DNA from 2 places in the Thermanaerosceptrum fracticalcis genome. Region 2 is predicted to be linked to the other one. Evidence: a T-box and tRNA genes for the amino acid it is inferred to sense, from the RefSeq annotation. Region 2 holds a T-box; the other holds one or more tRNA genes.
What was found. A T-box is a leader RNA that pairs with one kind of tRNA and senses whether it is charged. The one in region 2 lies ahead of BR63_RS15620 (valine--tRNA ligase), so its partner is inferred to be a tRNA-Val.

Region 1 (10,444 bases), 1.7 Mb from region 2:
ATATTGTGGCTGATAATTGAAAGAGAGGTGATAACCATTCAACTGACTGAGCGCCAGGAACTGATCATCAAGATAGTACAGGACCAGGGGCCCATCACGGGAGAGGAAATAGCCGATCTCATCGGGCTTACCAGAGCTACGCTGCGCCCTGACCTGGCTCTCCTCACCAAATCCGGCTTACTGGAAGCCCGGCCCAAGGTGGGCTATTATTATACGGGTAAGAGTCTTTCCTCCAAGCTCTCGGAGGAAATAAAGAAACTGAAGGTGAAAGATTTTAAGGCGATTCCGGCCGTAGTAAGTGATAAATCGTCTGTTTACGATGTGATTGTAGCCTTGTTCGTTCAGGACGTGGGCACTATTTACATCGTTAGTGAGGGTGGGATTTTAGAAGGCGTAGTCTCACGCAAGGATTTATTAAAGATAGCATTAGGTCAGGTGGATATTCATAAGATACCCATAACAGTAGTCATGACACGGATGCCCAACATTATCAGCACTACACCCGAAGAATCTCTGTTGGCGGCCGCGCAAAAACTCATCAACCACGAAATTGATTCCCTCCCTGTAGTACGTCCAGTCACGGTTGAGGGACGTGAAAGATTAGAGGTTATCGGCCGAGTTACGAAAACTACCATAACGAAAGCATTTGTCGAATTAGGTGCAGACAAATTAATTCAGAGGGGGGAAAGACCATAGCTATTCCAGTCGTCTATGTGATTTCAGATTCCATCGGTGAAACAGCCGAGTTTGTAGCCAAAGCCGCAGCCAGCCAGTTTAATTCCGGGGAAATTGAGATAAGAAGAATTCCTTACGTATCAGACGAGGAACATTTAGAACAGGTACTCTCGGAAGCCAGTGAATATAAGGCAGTGGTGGCTTATACTTTAGTGGTACCCGCTTTACGCCAGCGGCTAGCGGAAATTGCCCAGGAGAAGGGGCTAATTGTGGTCGATGTCATAGGTCCTATGCTAGAGGCCCTGGGAAAGGTTAGTAAGACTACACCACGGTTAGAACCGGGGTTATTGCATAAATTAGATGATGAATATTTCCGTAAAGTTGAGGCTATTGAGTTTGCCGTTAAATATGATGACGGTAAGGATCCCCGGGGCGTATTGTATGCCGACGTTGTGCTTATTGGCATATCCCGTACTTCCAAGACACCCTTATGCATGTACCTGGCCCATAAGCGGCTGAAAGCCGCAAACATTCCTCTTGTTCCTGAGGTAGCCCCCCCGGAGGAACTCTTTAAACTTCCACCGCGAAAAGTGATCGGGCTCACCATTAAACCGGAAATTCTTAACCCCATCCGCCAGGAACGCCTAAAAGCTTTAGGCCTGGCTTCCAATGCAGATTACGCCAGCATGGAACGAATTTTACATGAACTTGACTATGCGGAAAATATTATGAAAAAACTGGGCTGCCCTGTCATCGACGTATCCAATAAAGCCGTAGAAGAAACAGCCAGCAAAATTTTGCAAATCTATTACCGGGGTGATCGAAATGAAAAATAAGGTCTATGTCTATCTCTTTGAGGAAGGTAAAGCAGGCATGAAGTCACTGCTGGGGGGTAAAGGAGCAAACCTGGCCGAGATGACCAACATCGGTCTTCCTGTACCGCCCGGCCTGACCATTACTACGGAAGCATGTAACGAGTATTTCCGGAAGAACCGGGAATTTCCCGAGGGTATGGAGGAGCTTTTATGGCAAAAGCTGAAGGCCATAGAAGAAAAGACAGGAAAAATTTTCGGCGATCCTCAAAACCCCTTGCTTGTATCGGTACGGTCAGGAGCCGTTGTCTCCATGCCGGGTATGATGGATACCATTCTCAATTTGGGTCTCAACGATGAAACAGTGGAAGGATTGGCCCAGTCCACCCAGAACCGGCGTTTTGCCCTGGATTGCTATCGCCGTTTCATCCAGATGTTTTCCGATGTGGTCCTGGGCGTAGAACACTTCCAGTTTGAAACGGCTTTGGAGAAAAAGAAGCACGAGCTTGGCGTGGAGCAGGACCAGGATTTAACACCTGAAGCCCTGGCCCAATTAATTAAAGAATACAAGACCATCGTAAAACGGGCGGTGGGCCAGGAATTCCCCGGTGACCCCAAGACCCAGCTTTTAATGGCTGTCCGTGCCGTCTTTAATTCCTGGCATAATCCACGGGCTGAGGTTTACCGCCGCATCAACAAAATACCTGCCGATTTAGGCACGGCGGTCAATGTTCAATCTATGGTCTTTGGCAATATGGGTAATGATTCCGGTACGGGTGTGGCCTTTACCAGGAACCCCTCTAACGGTGAGAGGGTCCTCTATGGCGAATACTTGATTAATGCCCAGGGTGAGGATGTAGTGGCCGGTATCCGTACTCCCCAGCCCATTCAAAAATTAGAGGAAGACCTGCCCCAGGTTTATGAACAGTTTGTAAACATCTGCAGGCTTCTGGAAAACCATTACCGGGATATGCAGGATATTGAATTTACCATTGAGCGGGGTAAACTATATATGCTCCAGACCCGTAACGGTAAAAGAACGGCTCATGCCGCCATTAAGATTGCTGTGGATATGGTGGAAGAAGGCCTTATCACCAGGGAAGAAGCCATAAGCAGGATCGATCCCGCATCGTTAGATCAACTCCTGCACAGACGTATAGACACAAGCGCTAAATTAAATGTGATTGCCAAAGGGCTCCCCGCTTCCCCCGGGGCAGCGTCAGGCCAGGTGGTCTTTGATGCCGACAAAGCGGAAGCCCTGGGTAAAGAAGGGAAAAAGGTCATACTGGTACGTACGGAAACAACCCCCGATGATATTCACGGGATTGTCATGGCGCAGGGTATTCTCACCAGCCGCGGCGGCATGACCAGCCACGCGGCCGTTGTAGCCCGGGGTATGGGCAAATGCTGTGTCTGTGGCTGTGAAAGCCTGAAAATTGATTACGAAGGTAAAACAGCCCGTGTCGATGATATAGTCATTAAAGAACACGATATTATCTCCCTGGATGGCAGTACGGGCGCCGTTATGTTGGGTGAGGTTAAGCTCATAGACCCCGAGTTGAGCGGGGAATTTCAAAAACTCCTGACCTGGGCCGATGAGATACGCGTACTTGGGGTAAGAGCCAATGCCGATAATCCCCAGGATGCCGCCAAGGCCAGGGAATTTGGGGCTAAAGGCATCGGTCTCTGCCGTACGGAGCATATGTTTATGGCACCGGACCGGATTCCTATCGTCCAGGAAATGATTATGGCCGAAACTTACCCCGAAAGGGAAAAAGCTTTAGAAAAGCTCCTACCCATGCAGGAAGAGGACTTTTACGGGATACTCAAAGTAATGAGCGGCTATCCCGTCACCATCCGTCTCCTGGATCCTCCCCTCCATGAGTTCCTGCCTAATATAGAGGAACTGGTGGTAGAAATAACCCAGCTTAAAATGAACAACGGAGACCCGGAAGAGTTGTCTAAGTTGGAGAATATTTTACGAAAAGCGAGAACCCTCCACGAATTTAACCCCATGTTGGGTCACCGGGGCTGCCGTCTGGGTATTAGCTATCCCGAGATTTACCGGATGCAGGCCCGGGCCATTTTCCAGGCTGTTGTCCGCCTGACCCGGGAGGGCTTCAAGGTCATTCCCGAAGTGGAAATACCCCTGGTGATTGACAAGAACGAGCTGGCTATCTTACGCCGTGATGTGGAAGAGGTAGCCCAAGAAGTTATGAAAGAAACAGGGCTGAAGTTTGAATATACAGTAGGGACTATGATTGAACTGCCCAGGGCTTGTCTTACAGCGGGAGAAATTGCGGAAGTCGCTGACTTTTTTGCCTTCGGTACCAATGACTTAACGCAGACAACCCTTGGCTTCAGCCGTGATGACGCCGAAGGGAAGTTTATGAACCATTACCTGGAGAAAAAGATTCTTACCAGCAATCCCTTTATTGTCCTGGACCGGGAAGGTGTAGGAAAATTAATGGAGTTGGCCGTTAAAGGAGGCCGGGAGAAAAAGCCAGGATTCAAGGTGGGTATCTGCGGTGAGCACGGGGGGGAACCCAGTTCCATTGAATTCTGCCACCTGTTGAACCTGGATTATGTAAGCTGTTCTCCTTTCCGTGTGCCCATCGCCCGCCTGGCTGCAGCCCAGGCTAAAATCAAACATGGCTAGAAGTTAGGCCCCACTGTTAAGTGGGGCCTAACACATTTTTCTCCCATCCCGCTTTCCGGGGGATTTTGAGTTGTGGATGCTTTACTAAAAAGAAGGATTTTGGGGGACTTTAGTGTAATTAAGAAATAAGATTATTTTGTGGTGGAGGCTTTATGTCCATACGCGACGAAATAGAGCAGCTGGAAGAATTGACCCTTGCTTCCTACGCCATGCGCTCCCGTGACAGCCGCGGCCGGGTCATTGACGAAGAACCTGATCCTTTGCGTACCTGTTATATGAGGGACCGCGACCGTATTATTCATTCAAAATCCTTCCGGCGTTTAAAACATAAGACGCAAGTCTATATCTCTCCCGAGAATGACCATTATCGCACCCGTTTAACCCATACCCTGGAAGTGAATCAGATTTCTAAAACCGTGGGGGCTGCTCTCCGCTTAAACCTGGATCTGATCGAAGCCATTGCCATGGGTCATGATGTAGGGCATACTCCCTTTTCCCATACGGGGGAAGAGGTTCTTAATATGTTATTGCCGGGTGGTTTTCGCCATAATGAAAACAGTGTGCGGGTACTTACCCGGATTGAACAGGGTAAAAGAGGCTGCGGCCTCAATTTATCCAGGGAAGTACTGGATGGCGTATTACACCACAGCGGGTTTGCTACCAAAGAGCAGGTTCCCGCTACCCTGGAAGGTCAGGTTGTACGCTACGCAGATAAGATTGCTTATGTCCAGCATGATATTGACGACAGCATCAGGGCAGGTGTTTTAACGAAAGAAGATCTCCCCGGGGAATACCTGGAAATCCTGGGACACAGCCATGGTGAACGTATAGCTACCCTGGTTCTGGATTTGATCGAGCATAGCAGGAAAAAACTTGAGAAGGGAGAACTTAAGATAACGTTAGGGCCCAGGGTGGATAGGGCCTTACAGGGGCTCCGCAAGTTTATGTTTGAGCATGTTTATAAAGGACCGCTCTGCCGTTTGGAAAGAGAAAAAGCCATGTATGTGGTGGAGTTTGTTTTTAACTATTACCGGAAAAACCCGGAGAAAATGCCTGATTTTTACGTGCAGATTGCCCGGGAGGAGGGCGTAGACCGGGGAGTTGCCGACTACATTTCCGGTATGACTGATAACTACTGTGTTGCTGTGTTTAAGGACCTGATTTTACCCCGCTCCTTACTGAAGGCGAAATTTTAAAGGAATAATTTACAAGTAATGCAAGAATAATAGGTAAAAACAATTTAATACTATTTTTCTAATAAAAAAGAAGGAATTTCTTTGTGTTTCTCGAATAAATGACAATTGTTTTCATTCATTTCTAGGTTTCCTTTCAGTCTAAAACTTTGCGAAAAAGCAGGAAAAAATAATAGATATGGCGAAAACAATATCAACTGATGATGGGGTGGTGACCGGGTCATGTCAGGACGAATTCCCGAAGAGTTTATAAGTGACCTGCGGCACCGGGTAGATATTGTGGAAATTATCCGTGAATATTTACCTTTAAGAAAACAGGGCAACAATTTTATTGGCTTATGTCCTTTCCATCAGGAGAAAACTCCTTCCTTTGTGGTTTCACCCCAGAAACAAATTTACCATTGCTTTGGCTGTGGTAAAGGCGGCAACGTTTTTTCTTTCCTCATGGAAAAAAATAGTCTCAGCTATCCCGAAGCTGTACTGTATTTAGCCAAACGCTGCGGGATTACCATGCCCGAGAATGACGTTTCACCTGAAAAAGCCAGGCAAGAAAAGAAGAAGCAGCGCTACTATGAAATCAATGAATTTGTGACACAATATTACCATCGCCTCTTATTTGAAGGAGCCGGTAAAGAAGCACTGCTTTATCTGGAGAGGCGGGGACTGAGCCAAGATAGTTGTGAAAAATTCCTCCTGGGTTACGCCCCACAAGCTTGGGACCAGCTAACCCGTTTGTTATTGGATAAAAAGGTTTTACCTGAGGAACTGCTTATTTTGGGATTGGCAAGTAAAGCCCAAAATGGCAATCTCATTGACCGTTTCCGTAACAGGTTGATGTTTCCTATTTGTGACGAACGAGGACGTGTCGTGGGCTTCGGCGGCCGGGTATTGGATGATTCTTTACCTAAGTACTTAAATTCCCCGGATACGCCGCTTTTTAGTAAAGGGAGATTTCTGTATGGTCTGAATCTAGCCAAGGGACCCATCCGCACTCAGGATCAGGTCATCATTATGGAAGGTTATATGGATGTAATCACTGCTCACCAGCACGGGATTAGTAATGCTGTGGCGACTTTGGGTACAGCCCTCACTACTGAACAGGCTAGAATGATGATGCGTTACACCTATAATACCGCCACCTGTTTTGATGCCGACAGTGCAGGACAGGAGGCCACCCTGCGGGGCCTCGATATTCTCCGGCAATTAGGCTGTCATGTTTCCGTCGTAACCATACCTGACGGCAAAGACCCCGATGAATTTCTTAACAAACAGGGTAGAGAGGCATTTTTAAAAAGAATACAGGAAGCCCTCCCCCTTTTAGAATATAAACTGCAGAAAATGCTGGAAAAATACGATGCTAGTACCGTAAATGGTAAAATCCAGGTGGTGCAGGGACTCATACCCGACCTTCATAAGGTACAGAGTCCCGTAGCCAGGCAAGGTTTTATCCAGTTGTTGGCCGATAAGCTTGGCTTTCCCGAGGTAGCTATTCATGCCGAGATCAGGAAATACCAGCAGGGAGAGGCTGGGCCAAATACAGGGGATAGAAACCTCAAATTGAGTAAGAATAAATTCGTTGCCGTTTCGGCCACCGCAAAGGCGGAGAGAACTCTCATCCGCCTGGCAGTAGAGATTCCGGAAATCACCCCGCAAATTGAAGAAGCCGGTGGGATAGAGCTTTTTACCCATAATTCTTTAAAAGAAATTTATCAGCTGAATTTAGTTATGCGTCAGGCTGGTCATAATATAAAGGCCAATGATTTAATGGCCTTTTTGGAAGCCAAAGAAAGCCAGGAAATCCTGGCAGAAATACTGATGGCCGATGAACTGCCCCAAGATTGGGAACGTGCCTTAAGAGACTGTCTTACAATTTTAGAACTTGAATATATTAATAGAAAAATCCAGGAAAAAAGCAACCTTATGATTCAATGTGAACAAAAGGGTGATATCAGCAAATCCCAAGAGTTGATGGCTCACATCCAACAATTGGTTATCCATAAACAGAGATTAATAGCTACCCTACGGAAGGGGGGGAATGGGTTTGAAAACTGAAAAAGACATAGAACAACTAAAAATTAATGGCGTGAAAGAACTTATCCAGAAAGGCAAAAAACGCGGTATTTTAACCTACCGTGAAATAATGGATACTCTACAGGGTGTGGAAATGACCCCTGAACAGATAGACGAGGTTTATGAACACCTCGGTTCCATGGGTATTGATGTGGTGCCTGATTCTGCTGATATTGAATCTTTCGGCGATGCACATGAGCCGGAGGTTATGGATGACCACCCGGAAGTTGAGGATGGGGAGATTGAAATTGATCTTTCCGTACCTGAGGGTGTTGGCATTGATGACCCTGTACGCATGTACTTAAAGGAAATTGGCCGGGTTCCCCTGCTCTCAGCTGAAGAGGAAGTGGAATTAGCTAAGAGGATGGAGCAGGGAGATGAGGAAGCCAAGCGTCGTTTGGCTGAAGCCAACTTGCGGCTTGTGGTCAGTATCGCCAAGCGCTATGTAGGTAGGGGCATGTTGTTTTTAGATTTGATCCAGGAAGGTAACCTGGGCTTAATCAAAGCGGTAGAAAAATTTGATTACCGGAAAGGCTATAAGTTCAGTACTTACGCTACCTGGTGGATTAGGCAGGCCATTACCAGAGCCATTGCTGACCAGGCCCGGACCATTCGTATTCCTGTGCATATGGTGGAAACCATCAACAAGCTCATTAGGGTTTCACGTCAATTGTTGCAAGAGTTAGGCCGGGAGCCATCACCTGAGGAAATCGCCAAAGAGATGGATATTCCTGTGGAAAGGGTGAGGGAAATTCTAAAAATTGCCCAGGAACCTGTATCCCTGGAAACGCCCATTGGCGAAGAAGAAGACAGTCATTTAGGCGATTTTATTGAGGATGAAGATGCACCGGCACCTGCCGAAGCGGCCTCCTTTATTCTCCTCAAGGAACAGTTGGAAGAAGTTCTGGAGACATTAACTCCCCGGGAAGAAAAAGTCCTCCGTTTACGTTTTGGTCTCGATGACGGGCGGGCCCGCACCCTGGAAGAAGTAGGCCAGGAATTTGGCGTTACCCGGGAAAGAATCAGGCAAATAGAAGCCAAAGCCTTAAGAAAACTTCGTCACCCCAGCCGCAGCCGCAAATTAAAAGATTATTTGGATTAAATTACTATTGACCGCTGCGGAAAATTATTATACAATAATCATTGTCTCCGATGGAGATTGACCGGGCCTATAGCTCAGCGGTAGAGCAACCGGCTCATAACCGGTTGGTCCCTGGTTCGATCCCAGGTGGGCCCACCAACTAAATTGGGCGATTAGCTCAGCTGGGAGAGCGCCTGCCTTACAAGCAGGATGTCGGCAGTTCGATCCTGTCATCGCCCACCATCTTTAAACAAAACATAGCACCATGCTCATGCATGGTGCTTTTTGTGCGCGACAACGGGGACGGTTCTACTGTCGCATTGCTTTTGTTTGCGACAATGTTCTGTCATTTATCAACTGGTGAAGTAATTATGCACTTACGCAAGCGTGACCCTAAATTAAGACTTTTTTATGATATAATAAGCATGATGAAGCCGGGTAACGGGTAAAACGGGTAGACTAGAGGGGGATCTCTATGCATCGTCCTGTGGTCATGGGTAAACTTGGTATGGTTTAATGCCATGGAAGCTGCCATTACGGTTAATGTCGTTCTCAATGTGGTGTAGCCCTATGCTTGCGGCATGGGCGGGGATGTCTTCTTTCTGTACCCGGTTGTGTCCACGCCTGGCAGGAAATTTATGAGCGATTCGCCACCAAGAGTTTGGCATATTTATTTGCCCCGACCATAGATTATGCCCAGGGTTTCCCAGCCAGTCATCACCTGGTAGAAATTATCCGCAAATATAGTGATATACTACAAAAGGACCGGGAACTGCAAAAAAAATTTTTTACCCCGGGGCAGCGTTTCCCGTCCCGGAGATATCATCTGCCAGGATGATTAATGGACTTTTACCTGGGAACTATCGCCCAGAAGATAGAGAAAGAATTTTCCACCTCGTTCCAGAATCTCCGCATAGAACAGACTAAAGAAAAACTAAGGTTCGCCGCCAGTTATGGCATCCGGCCACTGGCGGCATTAGGCACATCCTGTGTCGTCGAAATCAGACCACCCTCAACATTCCATTTATGGAATGTTGAGGGTGGGGTCTGACCATATGAATGCCCCTCTGATTTTTCATCCTCACTTCGCAAAGTCTGTTTCGCTATGCTCCAATATGGAACTTTTATGGCAAATTCCTTATTCTGAGGATTACTTTCAGGGTAGTGGTGTACTACTTCATTGAAAGAAAGAGGTAATAACGTGCTCAATTTATCCCAGCGTTTACTGGCCCTGGCCCGTTTGGTGCCGCAGGGTTCCAGGGTGGCAGATATCGGTACGGACCATGCTTTTCTCCCCTGTTATTTGGTGAAAGAAGGGATTGCTTCCTTTGTCATAGGCGTGGATGTTCATGAAGGACCATACCAGGCGGCCTGCCGTACCGTGAGGGCCTACAATGTGGCGGAACAGGTAGAAATACGGCGGGGCGACGGGCTGACAGCGCTTATGCCGGGTGAGGTAGATGTGGTGATTATTGCCGGGATGGGAGGAAGTACCGGCAGGGACATTTTAGAGAATTCTCCTCAAGTAGTGGAAAAACTGAAAAAAATGATTTTCCAGCCCATGAACGGAGCTGACGTAGTTCGCAGGTGGCTGTCGGAGCATAACTGGGTGATTACCGGAGAGGATATTATTTACGAAGATAAAAGACTTTTTGTGGTAATTGCTGCGGAAAAAGGGGAAAGAACGGCCCTCACGGAAGAAGAAATTCATTATGGGCCTCTCTTAATCAAGATGAGACACCCTTTACTGCAGGAAGTTTTACAGAAAGATATAGAAGCGATGCAGGAAATACTCAAGCAGTTGGCGAAATCTCAAAATCAAGAGAGTAGAGTAAAAGTAAATGAATTTACGAGAAAAATCCACATGGCAAAGGGGTTACAGGAATGGTTGTTCGCTGCCAAACAGTAGCACAGTTAATTGAAAAATTTGCACCCAAATACTTGGCCGAGGACT
Region 2 (10,444 bases):
TTCCCGTTGGTGCCTCCAATATGGACAACGGGAACTGCCTCATGGGGATTGCCTAACAAGGCCAGAAGTTTTGTTATTCTTGAGAGCCCCAGGTTGATACCGAACTTCGTAAGATTGGCTATAGTCTCCAGCGCTCGGGCATATTCCATAAAACTAACCCCCCAGTGAAGCCATTCTCTCTTCAATGGCCGCTTTCTTAGACTGGTAATCGAGGAGTTTGGCTTTTTCCTTTTCCACAACATCCTTGGGCGCTTTCTCCACAAAACCGGGATTATTCAGTTTGCCTGCCAGGCGGGCAACCTCTTTATGAAGGTTTTCCAGTTCTTTTTGCAGGCGGGCTAACTCCTTCTCCACGTCAACCAGGCCCTTAAGGGGCAGGTAGATTTCTACACCGCTCACTACAGCTGTAACGGCATGTTCCGGCTTAACGGGGTTAATTGGAACAACTTCCAACTGGGAGATCCCCGCTAAGGTCATGATATAGCTTTCCCCGGTCTGTAAGGCCTTGGTTATACTGTCATTTTGAGCCATAAGAATGAGTTCCGCTTTCCTTCCGGGTGGAACATTCATTTCGCTTCTTAAGTTACGGATGGCTTTAATAACCTCCATAATGACAATCATGTCTTCTTCGGCCTTTTCATCAAACTGCCCCTCTTCAAGGGCAGGCCAGGGGGCCAGCATGATGGTCTCTCCCTGGTGGGGCAGGTGCTGCCAGATTTCTTCGGTGATAAAGGGCATGAAAGGATGCAAAAGCTCCATAGTCTTACGTAAGACGTGAGCTAAGACCATTTGGGCCGTACGCTTGCTGCTTTCCGTCTCCTTGCCGTAAAGGCGCGGCTTAATGAGTTCGATATACCAGTCGCAGAATTCATTCCAGATAAATTCGTACAAGACACGGCCTGCTTCCCCCAGGTCATAACGTTCCAGGTTCCGGGTCACTTCTTTGGCGGCCCGGTTGAAACGGCTCATAATCCAGCGGTCGGCCAGGGTATATTCAGGCTGGAAGTCATCTCCTTCATAATCAGCCAGGTTCATTAAGGCGAACCGGGAGGCATTCCAGATTTTATTGGCAAAGTTCCTGGCTGCCTCCAGCCGTTCAAACTGGAACCGCAGGTCATTACCCGGGGTATTGCCGGTGATCAGCATAAAGCGCAGGGTGTCGGCGCCGTACTGCTCAATGACCTCCAGGGGATCCACCCCATTCCCCAGGGATTTACTCATTTTGCGGCCCTGGGCATCCAGGACCAAACCATGGATGAAGACTTCCCTGAAAGGAACATCTTCCATAAACTCCAGGGCTGAAAAGATCATGCGGGCTACCCAGAAAAATATGATATCACGGCCCGTCACCAGTACCGAAGTAGGATAAAAATGTTCCAGTTCCCCGGTTTTCTCCGGCCAGCCCATGGTGGAAAAAGGCCATAACCCCGAACTGAACCAGGTATCGAGGACATCGGGATCCTGTTCCAAACGAGAGCTTTCGCACTTACTACAGGATGTGGGGGGTTCCTTGGCGCAAATGACTTCTCCACAGTCCTGGCAGTACCAGACGGGAATGCGATGGCCCCACCACAGCTGGCGGCTGATGCACCAGTTACGGATATTCTCCATCCAGTTCAAATAAATTTTAGTGAACCTTTCAGGCACAAACCTGGTCCTACCGTCTAAAACGGCCTGGATGGCCGGTTCGGCCAGGGGCTTCATTTTGACAAACCACTGTTTGGAGATCATGGGCTCTACCACGGTATCACAGCGGTAGCACTGGCCTACGGCATGTTCATGTTCTTCCACCTTCACCAAAAGACCCATGGCTTTTAAGTCCTGGACAATCCTTTCCCGGGCCTCATAACGGCTCATGCCCTGGTAGTTGCCGGCATTCTCGTTCATAAAAGCCTCACGGTCCATGACCACTACCTGTTCCAGATTGTGCCGTAAACCCATTTCAAAATCGTTGGGGTCATGGGCGGGGGTTACTTTGACAGCGCCGCTGCCGAATTCTTTATCCACATATTCGTCGGCAAAAATGGGAATAGCCCTGTCCATGAGGGGCAGCATGACTTTTTTGCCAATGAGGTGACGGTAGCGCTCATCCTCTGGATGCACAGCTACGCCCGTATCACCCAGCATGGTCTCCGGCCTGGTGGTAGCCACCACGATGTATTCATCGGAATCGATAACAGGATACTTGATATGCCAGATTTTACCTATCTTCGGTTCATGTTCAACCTCGATATCGGAAATAGTGGTCTGGCACTTGGGGCACCAGTTGATGATATAGTTACCCTGGTAAATCAGTCCTTTTTCATAAAGGCGGACAAAGACTTCCTGTACGGCTTTGGAACACCCTTCATCCAGAGTAAAGCGTTCCCGCTGCCAGTCGCAGGATGTACCCAGTTTTCTGAGCTGCTGGGTGATGCGGTTCCCGTACTGGTGTTTCCAATCCCAGACCCTTTCTAAGAATTTTTCCCGGCCCAGGTCGTATTTGCTAAATCCTTCTTTGGCCAGCTGCTCCTCTACCTTGGCCTGGGTGGCAATCCCGGCATGGTCGGTACCCGGCAGCCAGAGGGTGTTGTACCCCTGCATGCGCCGCCACCTGGTGAGGATATCCTGCAGGGTATTGTCCAGGGCATGTCCCAGGTGCAAGGAACCTGTAACGTTGGGCGGGGGCATGACAATAGAAAAGGGCGTCCTGGTCTTATCAACCTCGGCGTGAAAATACCCGTTGTTTTCCCAGACCTTATACCACTTCTCTTCAACATTCTTAGGATCATAAGTAGTAGGCAAGTTTGTACTCATGAGTATTACCTCCTTGATTAGTTACTAGTTGCTAGTTGCTAGTTATTAGTGTTTATTGATGAATTCCCTAAAACTATTTACTAAGTTTGCTTTTTTTTGAAGAAAGTCTAATTCCGGAAAAATCTGGTGGTGAGAAGGGCTATTATTCACTAGTAATTAGTAACTGATAACTAGTAACTAGTAACTAGTAACTAAAATAGAAATCCCTTCCATTCCAAAAAAGGACGGAAGGGATGCTGTTCCGCGGTACCACCTTAATTCCCGGTAAAGGGCTCTCATCTTTTGCTGTAACGGGCTTACCCGGCGGTATCTACTGAAGTTCAATACCGCACCTTCAGGGCGACTTGGGCCTATACTTGCCTTAGTGAATCTTACAGCCGCGGATTCACCTCTCTGAAAGGATATAGACCTACTACTCCCTTGCGCCGGTTTTCTCTTGTTTTTGTCCTTGTTTCCTATGTTAGCGATTTACATATCTTTTGTCAAGGAACAAGCCCGGCAGGGTGCTCTCGTGAGCCTACACCTCTACCAGGCGCCCGGTCTTTTCTCCTTCCGGGATATGGATTTTTTTTGCGGCCAGTAGAGCAATAAACTGCCGATATAGCCACCGGTAAGACCCCACAGGGACCAAACCAGGAGTTGCCTGCCCATACTGGCCAGGGAAAGAAGCTGGGGTGCCAGTTCCAGATTAACGATAATCCCCAGCATACCCAAGAGCACCCCTACCCAGAGACCGTGGAGCCACCCTTTTTTATTGACCCGGCTGCCGGCGAACAATCCTCCTAAAAATACTCCCAGTAATCCCACCAGGTAGACATAAGCCCCAAACCAGTACGAACCTGCTCCCTTTAGCATAATCCATAACAAACCAAGACAAACGGCACAAAACCAGACACCCAAAGCCGTGGTGAAACCCAGCCAGACAGCCTTTAACTCTAAGCCGTATTCCGGTCCCTCATAAAACCTTTGTAAAGAACCGGGAACTTGTTTAATCTTTCGCCAAAACCTTAGGTCCCTCCTCATACCAATCCCCCTCCGGTCTAGAATACCTAGCTAATACTTATGCAGTTTGTGCCATGGTATGACATTTCCTTGCTGTACGGAGACTTGTGCCCTACGAATTTATACTTTCGGACTGGTATAAAACAGGCATATACTTTTTTCCTTGTAAATAAAAAGTATATTAAAGTCTATTTATCCGGAGGTGGTATGGTGTCTAAACACAGACTGGCCATATGCATTCTTATTCTCTTATTATTGTTAACAGCCACCTGCTCCTGCAGCAGTACGGAACCTGCCCCCTTACCGAAAAAAGATGTGCCGGTTGCTGATATAAAAGTAACGGAAGTGGTACATTCCCTGGTCTTTCTTCCCCTCTATACCGCCATAGAGCTTGGCTATTTCCGGGACGAGGGACTGAACGTTAGCCTGGAAACCGCCTGGGACAGTAATACGGGCTATACTAAACTGTTTAACGGGGAAACCCATCTCCTCCTGGCGGGACCGGAGCTAAGTTTTTATTATCTCCAGCAAAAGAAGAAGCAAGAAACCATTCATCTAGCCCAGTTAATACAAAAAAACGGTCATATGTTAGTAGCCCGGAAAGCAGAAGAACCTTTCCACTGGCAGAAACTAAAGGGCAAGGTGGTAATCGGTGAAAGCGCAGGCTCTCTCCCCGAAATGATTTTTGAACAGACGCTGCGCAAACAAAACCTCAAGCCTCTGATTAACGTTCATATCATCCAAAATCTAAATTACAAGACCTTCACCGGGACTTATCGGGCAGGAACCGGCGATTACCTCCTGGCCATGGAACCTTGGGCTTCTGGGTTAGAAAAAGAGAATGCGGGATTAGTGGTATCTTCGGCGGATGATTTTCCAGATGCTTTACCCTATGCTACTGTAATGGCCACTCCCGAATATGTGAAAAAACACAGTGCCCTCTGCCAAAAGTTTCTCAATGCCTACTGGCGGGGACTGCACTGGACCAACATGCATTCCCCCGAGGAACTCCAGGCAATCGCCCAAAAATATTTCCCCCAGGAAAAAGAAAGTACCCTTTTAAGGGGAATAAGCCGTTACAAGACCCTGGGCTTATGGCCGGATACTCCCCTTGTCAGTGAAACCGGTATGGAAAAAATCCAGAAACTCATGCTGGAAAGTAAAGAACTTAACGCCAAACTAAATATCAATGGTTTAATAGACAATACCTTTGCCCGGAAAGCCCTTGATAAGTACCGGACCAATTAAAAACCTTGTATCTTGACTCCCTCCCCGGCCTATGGAAAAATATATGTGTTAGCGAGGAGGGACAGAATAGATGACTAAACTTGCCCCATGGCAGGCTGATTTACTTTTACTGGGCGTGGCCGCTACCTGGGGAGCCACCTTTATTACCGTAAAAAATGCCCTGGGTGGCATTTCTCCCTTTGTTTTTATTACCATCCGTTTTACCCTGGCTTTTCTCTTTCTCCTTCTTATTTACAGGCCTGAAAAGGAACTTTTAAAGAGGCGCAATCTTAGGGCCGGAGTTATTATCGGTTTATTCCTCTTCGGAGGTTACGCCTTTCAAACAGTGGGACTCCAGTATACCAGCGCTGCCAACGCTGGTTTTATTACGGGTTTATCCGTAGTGCTGGTACCGCTTCTCAGTATCTTTATTAGCAAGAAATATCCCAATCTTTACGTGCTGGGTGGAGCCCTGGCAGCGAGCCTGGGACTGGGTCTCATGACTTTGGATGAACATTTAAGCTTTCATCCGGGAGACCTGCTGATCCTTCTCTGCGCCGTTTCCTTTGCCCTGCACATTATCACCATCGGTATCTTTGCCCCCCATCAGGATACAACCATCCTGACCGTTACTCAGATAGGCTTCGTAGCCTTATTAAGTTTAATACTTACTTTTTTCCTTCCCCAGGAAACCTGGCAGATCACCTGGCGAAAAGATCTCTGGATTGCCTTAGGCTTAACCGCCATCCCGGCTACTTCCCTGGCCATCCTTATTCAAAACCGGGTCCAGCAATATACCTCCCCCGCCCGTACGGCCATCATCTTTGCCACAGAGCCCGTCTTCGGGGCCTTCTTCGCGTGGTATTTCGGGGGGGAAATTCTTACCGGCCAGGCTGTATGGGGAGCTGCCCTCGTTTTAACGGGTATGCTCCTGGCCGAACTGAAGGAATAAATATGCGGCTGCGCCGCTTCGACTTCCGCTATCCGATTTCCGATGTTCTAATGATTAGTCTTACTGTTCTTTCTTGAAGCTAAGATATGTCATTAATATATTCTTAAAGAAAAATAAAAAAACAGGCGGGTTATTCATGTACCTGCCTGTTTCATTTATAGTGGGCAAATCCAGTAAGGATATCAGTACAGTAGTCGGAAGTCAGAAGTCAGAAGTCGCTCTTCGGTAATCGGCGCAGCGGTCCATCCGTTCCTCAACCCACCGGTGTAACTCCTCCAGCCCCGTACCCGTTTCGGAAGAAAAGACAATTAAGGGTACTTGGGAATCTAGTTTCAACTCAGTTTTAATTGTTTTAACATGGGATAACCATTGTCCCCGGGATATTTTATCGGCCTTTGTGGCCACGATTAAAGTGGGTAACTGGTAATGTACCAGCCATTCATACATGGCAAGATCGTCTTTAGTAGGAGGATGGCGGATATCGATAATCTGGATGACACCCACCAGTTGCCGGCGCTCTCTAAGATATTCCTCAATAAATTTTCCCCAGCGTGCTTTTAACTCTTTAGACACCCTGGCAAAACCATAGCCAGGCAGGTCCACAAAGTACCAGGCTTTATTGATGTGGTAGAAGTTGAGGGTCTGGGTTTTCCCTGGTTGACTGCTGGTACGGGCTAAGCCTTTTCTATTAAGAAACTTATTAATTAACGAAGATTTGCCCACATTGGAACGGCCTACCAGGGCAATCTCCGGGTCCTGAGATGCGGGGTACTGCTTAGGACTCACAGCGCTGATGGTAAAATCAGCTGTGGTTATCTTCATTTTTCTCCTCCAAAGCAATTTTTAAAACTTCGTCCATATTTTCTACCAGGACAAATTCTAAGCCACGCTTAATGTTAGCCGGGATATCCTCCAGGTCTTTTTTGTTTTCCTGAGGTAGAACGATGATTCTGCTTCCGGCTCTGTGGGCCGCCAGTACTTTCTCCTTGATACCGCCCACAGGCAACACCCGTCCCCTTAGGGTGATTTCCCCGGTCATAGCAATCTCCCGCTTGACTTTTCTGTTACTGAGGGCCGAGGCAAGGGCTGTGGCCATGCTAATACCTGCGGAGGGCCCGTCTTTGGGAATGGCCCCTTCCGGTACATGTATATGGACATCATACTTCTCGTGGAAGTTTTCTTCAATCCCTAGTTCCGCAGCTCTGGACCTGACATAAGTATAACCGGCCTGGGCTGACTCTTTCATCACATCACCCAGTTTTCCCGTTAACAGCAGTTTACCGGTTCCTTTCAGTACTGAAACTTCTATATTGAGAATATCTCCGCCTACTTCCGTCCAGGCCAGGCCTGTCACTACCCCAATCATATTTTCTTTTTCCGAAATACCATAACGGTAGCGGGGTATCCCCAAAAACTTGTCTAAGTTGCGGCTGGTCACAGTCACTGCTTTCTGGGAGCCTTCGGCAATGATCTTGGCCGCCTTACGGCAGATGGCCGCCAGTTCCCTCTCCAGGTTTCGCACACCCGCTTCCCGTGTATAGTGCCGAATAACACTTAAGATGGTATTGTTGCTGATATCCAGCTGGTCTTCTTTTAAACCGTGCTCCTTTAATTGTTTGGGGAGGAGATATCTCTGGGCGATGTGCATTTTCTCCTCCTCAGTATAGCCGGAAATATGAATCAGTTCCATCCTGTCCAGGAGGGGACGGGGTATATTGTAGGCCACATTGGCGGTAGTAATAAATAAGACCTGGGAAAGATCAACGGGAACTTCAATGAAGTGGTCACTGAACGTATTGTTCTGCTCGGGGTCTAATACTTCCAGCAAGGCGGCAGAGGGGTCGCCCCGGAAATCCATACTCATCTTATCTATTTCATCCAGTAGGAAGACCGGGTTCTTGGTTCCGGCATTACGCAGTCCCTGGATGATCCGGCCAGGCAGGGCACCCACATAAGTACGACGGTGTCCCCTTATTTCGGCCTCATCGCGCACACCTCCCAGAGACATACGGACAAATTTCCTCTCCAGAGAACGGGCAATGGATTTGGCCAGGGAAGTTTTACCCACACCGGGCGGTCCCACAAAACAAATGATAGGCCCCTTGATTTTCTCTGTCAATTTTCTCACTGCCAAATACTCTAAGATCCTCTCTTTTACTTTCTTTAAGCCGTAGTGGTCCTGGTTAAGGATCTCCTCAGCCCTTTTTACATCTACCCGGTCTTCTGTCTGTTTGTTCCAGGGAATGGCCAGGAGCCAATCAAGGTAATTGCGGATTACGGCGGATTCTGCCACCATCGGGGGCATTTTTTCCAGGCGCTCCAGTTCTTTCAAAGCTTTTTCCTCCACCTCGGGAGGAAGCTGGGCTTCCTGGATTTTCTCCCGGTACTCATCCACTTCTGCACCCCGTTCATCACGTTCCCCCAGCTCTTTCTGGATGGCCTTTAACTGTTCCCGCAGGTAATATTCTTTCTGGGTTTTTTCCATCTGCTTGCGGACCCTGACATTAATCTTCCTCTCAAGTTCCAGGATCTCAATTTCTTTGGCCAGAATGGAACTGAGTTTCTCCAGGCGGACTTTCACATCGAGAGCTTCCAGGATAGCCTGCTTTTCCGTGATTTTTAAGGTCAAATGAGTGGCAATGAGGTCAGCCAGGCGGCTGGGTTCCTCAATAGTAATAATAGAAACTACAGTTTCCGGAGCAATTTTCTTACTTAATTTTACGTATTGTTCAAAGAGATAGATGAGGTTTCTCATCAAGGCTTCTATCTCCGGGTTTTTTTCCACCACTTCGTCATACTCCGTAATTATCACCCGGTAGAAGGGCTCATCTTCCAGGTACTCCACAATTTCTCCCCGTCTTAAGCCTTCCACCAGAACCCTGATGGTCCCGCCTGGAAGCTTTAGGAGTTGTTTGACTTCCGCTACACTCCCTACTGCATATATATCATCATGGCCGGGGAAATCTGTCTGGGCATCTTTCTGCGTAGCCAGGAAAATTTCCCTGTCCCCAATCATAGCCTCCTCTAAAGCGCTAATGGACTTCTCCCTTCCCACATCCAGATGTATAACCATATAAGGAAAAACTAAAACCCCTCGCAAAGGCAGGAGTGGAATGACCCTTTGTCTTTTTTGCGGCATTTCCATTGTAGCGACACCTCCAACTGTATCATAAAACTATTTTCTCTCAGGCTTTTCTTTTATATTCTGTAGTTTCAATTTTTTAAAGAAAACTTGGCTTGCGCCATAGCGAGACTAGGAGCACCGCGACGTAGCGAGACTTGTGCCGTGGTGCAAGCCTTGGCGCAGGCGGAAGCCTTAGTTGCACTTATGCCTCCCTCAAACCTATACTTTCTTACTGGTACAAGGCAAAGTTTACCACAAAACGGGGTATTTCGCCAATAATTTAATGCACAAATTAAGACGCAAGCTGGGCTTGCGTCTTAGAGACACATAAAACTGTTTTGTAGAGGAGTGGGCGACTGCCACGTTGTGTGATTATTTTTTCCCGGTCGAGGACCGATTAAAGCTAAATCCAGTACTTCTTCAAGGTTCTCCACAGGAATAACTTCAATGCCCCGCATATCCCTAAAGATATGCTGCCAGTTATCCTTGGGGATAATGACCCGGGTAGCCCCCGCCAGGCGGGCGGCTTCCACTTTGGCCACCACACCTCCGATAGGTTTCACCGTGCCCCGGATGGAAACTTCCCCGGTCATAGCCACCTGGTTATCGATAGGGATATTGGTAATGGCTGAGTAAACAGCTGTAGCAATGGCAATCCCCGCCGACGGCCCGTCGGTGGGAATTCCTCCCGGAAAGTTGACATGGATGTCATAATCCCGGCAGTCCATCCCCAAATTGCGGCGAAGCACCGTGAGTACATTTTCCACAGAACCTTTGGCCATACTCTTCCGCCTCATGGTATGGCCCCCCATACCATGCATTTCCTCTTCTTCCACAATACCCGTCACGATGACCCGTCCTCTCCCTTTTCTTACGGGCATCACACTGACCTCGATTTCCAGGATCATACCCAGGTTAGGCCCATACACAGCCAAGCCGTTGACCAGTCCCACCTGGGGCTTGGGCGGTACTTTCTTTTCAGGCCGCGGTGAATACTGGCCGCTGTTGACCACCCATTCCACATCTAAGGCCGTAATTTCCTTTTTGTTGTTGGTAAAAGCCACACCGGCCGCAATCTGAATAATATTAACTGCCTCCCGGCCGTTGGTGGCGTATTTCTTCGCCACTTCTACGGCTTCTTTTTCAATGGGTAGCCCTATTTTTTTGGCGGCATTCTCCGCGATAATACCAATCTCGTCGGGTAACAGGGACCGGAAGAAAATCTCCAGACAGCGGGAGCGGATGGCGGGCGGAATCTCCTGGGGTAAGCGAGTGGTGGCGCCTACCAGGCGAAAATCGGCGGGTAGGCCGTTCTGAAAGATATCGTGGATATGGCTGGGGAT

Region 1: it encodes a tRNA-Val, which carries the amino acid that the T-box ahead of BR63_RS15620 (valine--tRNA ligase) is inferred to sense. The anticodon was not compared.

What each region holds. Positions count from the first base shown of each region.
Region 1 is NZ_CP045798.1:1,353,998-1,364,441, reverse strand. It holds gene ccpN (transcriptional regulator CcpN) at 37-696, shown strand; gene BR63_RS07195 (pyruvate, water dikinase regulatory protein) at 654-1,511, shown strand; gene ppdK (pyruvate, phosphate dikinase) at 1,501-4,146, shown strand; gene BR63_RS07185 (deoxyguanosinetriphosphate triphosphohydrolase) at 4,299-5,342, shown strand; gene dnaG (DNA primase) at 5,562-7,391, shown strand; gene rpoD (RNA polymerase sigma factor RpoD) at 7,381-8,511, shown strand; tRNA gene BR63_RS07170 (tRNA-Ile) at 8,575-8,649, shown strand; tRNA gene BR63_RS07165 (tRNA-Val) at 8,658-8,733, shown strand; gene BR63_RS07160 (gamma-glutamyltransferase) at 9,065-9,328, shown strand; gene BR63_RS07155 (hypothetical protein) at 9,332-9,541, shown strand; gene BR63_RS07150 (tRNA (adenine(22)-N(1))-methyltransferase) at 9,692-10,399, shown strand; gene BR63_RS07145 (Nif3-like dinuclear metal center hexameric protein) at 10,375-10,444, shown strand, end outside.
Region 2 is NZ_CP045798.1:3,058,302-3,068,745, reverse strand. It holds gene BR63_RS15625 (bifunctional folylpolyglutamate synthase/dihydrofolate synthase) at 1-149, opposite strand, end outside; gene BR63_RS15620 (valine--tRNA ligase) at 154-2,796, opposite strand; T-box leader at 3,014-3,231, opposite strand; gene BR63_RS15615 (TIGR04086 family membrane protein) at 3,322-3,819, opposite strand; gene BR63_RS15610 (ABC transporter substrate-binding protein) at 4,006-5,046, shown strand; gene BR63_RS15605 (DMT family transporter) at 5,117-5,977, shown strand; gene yihA (ribosome biogenesis GTP-binding protein YihA/YsxC) at 6,179-6,799, opposite strand; gene lon (endopeptidase La) at 6,780-9,122, opposite strand; gene lonB (ATP-dependent protease LonB) at 9,419-10,444, opposite strand, start outside.